One region of the Candidatus Agathobaculum pullicola genome, then DNA from elsewhere that is predicted to be linked to it. Evidence: predicted binding sites of a transcription regulator. Region 1 holds the regulator's gene; the other holds the start of a gene.
The links. The regulator HrcA, encoded in region 1, represses chaperone genes, less so after heat shock. The targets are predictions, from matches to a motif close to TGTTAGCACTCNNNNNNNNNGAGTGCTAACA.
Positions count from the first base shown of each region.

Region 2: a site for HrcA is predicted at 1,375-1,405, ahead of htpG (molecular chaperone HtpG). Genes of this name have one in related genera too.

Region 1 is NZ_JBQKJP010000035.1:27,740-29,943, forward strand. Features, by position in the region: gene grpE (nucleotide exchange factor GrpE) at 1-314, opposite strand, end outside; gene hrcA (heat-inducible transcriptional repressor HrcA) at 344-1,390, opposite strand; gene ACTQ3V_RS11580 (hypothetical protein) at 1,922-2,095, opposite strand; gene ACTQ3V_RS11585 (glucosaminidase domain-containing protein) at 2,125-2,204, opposite strand, start outside.
Region 2 is NZ_JBQKJP010000064.1:7,152-9,355, reverse strand. Features, by position in the region: gene htpG (molecular chaperone HtpG) at 1-1,351, opposite strand, end outside; gene ACTQ3V_RS14635 (AI-2E family transporter) at 1,516-2,204, opposite strand, start outside.

The DNA.
Region 1 (2,204 bases):
TCCGCGTCTGCGGTTTCCGCCTTGAGCGCACGCTCAAGATTGTCGTAGGTCGGCAGCAACGCCTTGACTGCATGGCTGACCGCGTCGTTGTACGACTGCTCGCGTTCACGCTGGCTGCGCTTACGGAAGTTGTCATACTCCGCTGCCATGCGCAAGTAGCGGTCGTTGAGTTCGTCGAACTTGGCTTTCCAGTCTTCAGCAGGCTGTGCGGCCGGTTCTTCGCTTACGTTTGATTCAGCGGCGGTTTCCGCTGCCTGTTCCGCAGCCGCCGTCTGTTCGACTTCGGCAGCTTCGGGCTGTTTCTTTTTGCTCATGTGATTTAATGCCTCCATTTGCAGGGGAATCAGGAATTCCCGTCTTTTTCATCCAAAAAGGTTTCCGCGATCAGCTTATTGAGCCCCTTGGCAAAACGGCTGAGCTGTGCGGACAACTTGGCGTAATCCATGCGGGTCGGTCCGACAATACCAATGGCACCTTGTCCGATGTGACCGATATCATATTTTGCGTAGATTGCAGAGGTTTCACGCAGGGGATTTGCCCCGTTTTCCGGCCCGATAAAAAACTGGATACCGTCTATTTTACGCGTGGCCGGCAGCAGGTGCTTTCGGTCGTCCTCCATGTAATCGAGCAGCGCCTGTGCCTTGTGCAGATCGCGATACTCGGGGAAACGCAGCAGCTTGTTGGTGCCCTCCAGAAAAACCTTTTGGTTGCCCAACTCTTCAATTAGTTCTGCGATATATTCGGCAACCGGCGCAAGCAGCGCGGAAAGACCAGCGGCACGGCGCACGATGTCGAAGCGCTCCGCTGTGATATGGCTGAGCGGCAAGCCGGTTAGCGTTTGGTTAAGAACATAGGTAAGCAGCTCGGCCTCCTCTTTGGAAACATCAGCCATGGTGCGCACCATTTTGTTCTTGACCGTGCCGGAGTCGGTGACCACCACGATGACAAAATTCATTTTATCCACCGGGATGATCTCAAACTGCCGGATAGAAATTTGAGTCAGCGCAGGGGTAATGGCGACAGAAGCGTAATTGGTCAGGCTGGAGATCAGCTTGCCGGCCTCTTGGATCAGGCGATCAAGCTCACGCACCTTGGTTTGCATCATGGTTTGCAGCGGCGTATCATCCTCACCCGTGTCTGTCGGCTGCTCCATCAACTCATCTACATACAGACGATAGCCTTGCGGTGAAGGAATACGGCCGGCAGAGGTATGCGGCTTTTCTAGATAACCCATTTCCTCCAATTCGCTCATTTCGTTGCGAATGGTGGCGGAAGAAAAGGGAAGAGAATGTCCTTCTGTCAATGCCTTGGAGCCGACCGGCTCGGCAGTGCGGATATAGTCACCGATAATCGCCTTTAGGATTTGTTTTTTTCGCTCGGACAATTCCACCGAACCTGACTCCTTTCTGTTAGGGTTTAGCACTCATCCATCCTGAGTGCTAAACTTAATTTACCACCCTATGGCTGCAAAGTCAAGTGCCGTTTATGAATATTTTGTTAAATGATATGTCTGTGTTTGTCACACGACTGGAAAGAGTGCTAAAGGCGTAAGAACGGCAAAAGAGATTCGTGTCGCTCACTTTCCTTTCGCGGCCTGAAATGATATCATACTATATGGATAAATATAGAAATCAGTTGCACGAGGAAGATGGATATGCCTAAAAAGCAAGGGGATATATTAATATGTATGAAAGGGTAAAAAACAGGTATGTTTCACCTATTCGCTTGGGCAGAAGCAGCCCTTGCAGAATGATTACAGGCGTGCAATACAGCGTAGCATAAATTCTTGTGCTTGCCATGCTCAAATTTTAGAAAAAGAGCATCCAAAACAGCTGCTTGTTTCGGATGCTCTCATTCTTGTTGCTTTGCCAACATACCAATGTCATTAACTTAGTGACATTGAGTCTAAGGCTGAGCTTTTTCAATCTTTTTGCGACATCAGTTTCTCGGCATAACCCTGCAGCTCTGCCTGTGAGTGAACGCAGTCGCCGCGTTCAATAATCATGCGGCGCACATGTGTGGGCAGTTGGGAGAAGTAGGCGTGTGCGGAACGATTGATTGCCAATAGTTCGGTCAGGTTATGATACCGGTTCATGTAAATTCACCTCTATTTCAGTATGCACTTTAGCACGCGAGAATATTCTCCAAAATATTAAGGATTTTTACGCCGTAATCCGCACCGGCTGCCCAGCCGTATCCCTGCG
Region 2 (2,204 bases), on a different contig from region 1:
TCTTATCCACAGTTTCGCCGCAGGCATAATAGATGTATTTCTGATCTTCCTTCATGCGAGAAACGTACTCTTCCAACGTTACCAGCTTATCCTCGGTCGAAGAATGGTACATCAGCAGATCCTGCAGCAATTCCTTATGCGCACCGTACTGCACATAGGCACCATATTTAATTTGACGGCCGAACGCCTGCCAGAACTTCTCGTAATCTTCCCGCTTATCCTTCTGCATCTTAAGCAGTTCGCTCTTAATCTTCTTTTCCAAGCTCTGCGCGATTGCCTTCAGATGTCGGTCATGCTGCAGCATTTCACGGGAGATATTCAGCGACAGATCCGCTGTATCGACCATACCACGGACAAAACTAAAATGATCTGGCAGCAGGTCGGCGCATTTATCCATAATCAGTACGCCGTTGGAATACAGCTGTAAGCCCTTTTCATAATCCTTGGTATAGTAGTCCATCGGCGCGTGTGCCGGAATGAACAGCATCGCCGTGTAAGTTACTGCGCCTTCTACATTGGTGTGAATATGACACAGCGGCGGCTGATAGTCGTAAAACTTACTGGTATAAAAGGAATTGTAATCCTCATCCTTAAGTTCTTTCTTGGATTTCTTCCAGATCGGCACCATGGAGTTGAGCGTTACATTTTCGGTATATTCCTCCCACTCCGGCTGATAATCTTCACCTGCATCCGCAGGTTTTTCCTTCATGCGCGAGCGTGTCATATCCATCTTGATCGGGTAACGGATATAATCCGAATACTTTTTCACCAGCGACTGGATGCGGTAAGACTCGAGAAACTCATCATAATTCTCGTTTTCCGTATTTTCCTTGATTGTCAGCGTAATACGCGTGCCGTTTTCCGCTTTCTCACAAGGAATGATGGTATAGCCTGCCGCACCGTCCGACTCCCAGCAGTTGGCCTCCTCGCTGTCGACCGCGCGGGAGACAACCTCCACATGGCTTGCCACCATGAATGCTGCATAAAAACCTACGCCAAACTGACCGATGATATCCACATCATCCATCGCATCATTTTCTTTTTTAAACGCGAGCGAACCGGAGCGCGCGATCGTGCCCAGATTGCTTTCCAATTCTTCCGCTGTCATGCCGCAGCCGTGATCTTCGATAACAAATTTACGATTTTCCTTATCTAACGTAATTTCAATCGGCAGACTGTCGCGTGTAATGCCGGTTCGGCCTTCTTTCATTGCGTTATAGTACAGCTTATCCGTTGCATCCGACGCATTTGAAATCAATTCACGCAGAAAAATTTCTTTATGTGTGTAAATGGAATTGATCATCAAATCCAATAGCCGTTTGGATTCCGCTTTAAACTGCTTCTTTGCCATGTGTATGCACCTCTATTTTTTGGTATTAGCACTCTCATCACCAGAGTGCCAACACTGATATGATAATCCACTATCATGGAAAAATCAAGGGGCAAGTAGAAAATTCATGATTTGTTTATATTTGTATGAAGCAAAGCGGCCCAAAACTTTTCAGGCCGCCATACTTATTGTATTTTCTGGTCCGCAATGCCGCGTTCATGAATTCGGTTGCGCACATATTCACGCAATAGCGCATACAGTACAGAAACAACCGGAATCGCAAATAAAATACCTAATACACCTGCAATGCTTGCACCCAATGTAACGGCTACCAGTACCCAAATGGACGGCAACCCCACCGATCCGCCGACGACACGAGGATAGATCACATTGCCCTCTACCTGCTGCAACACAAGGAACAGCACAATGAACCACAATGCCTGCATCGGGCTGACAATAAGGATTAGGAACGCACCCACAATACACCCGATAAACGCACCGAAAATCGGGATGAGCGCGGTCACGCCAATCAGCACCGCAATTACCAAGGCATACGGCATTTTCAGTAGGGACATACTGATAAAAAACATCATACCGAGGATAAATGCTTCCAGACACTGCCCGGACAAAAAGCTATTAAACGAAGCGGATGTTAAATTGCAAACCTCAAGAAAACGGTCGACATGTTTTTCCGGGAATACCGCATAAAACAGGCGGCGAAACTGCCTACCCAGATTTTCTTTTTGCAGTAGGACATAAATTGCAAACACCAGACCGATAATTGTATTGGCTACGCCGCTGACCACAGAAGTGGCAATATCTACCGTGCTGCTGAGGAAATTGCTGTTTTGCAGGAAATCCTTTGCCATCTGGC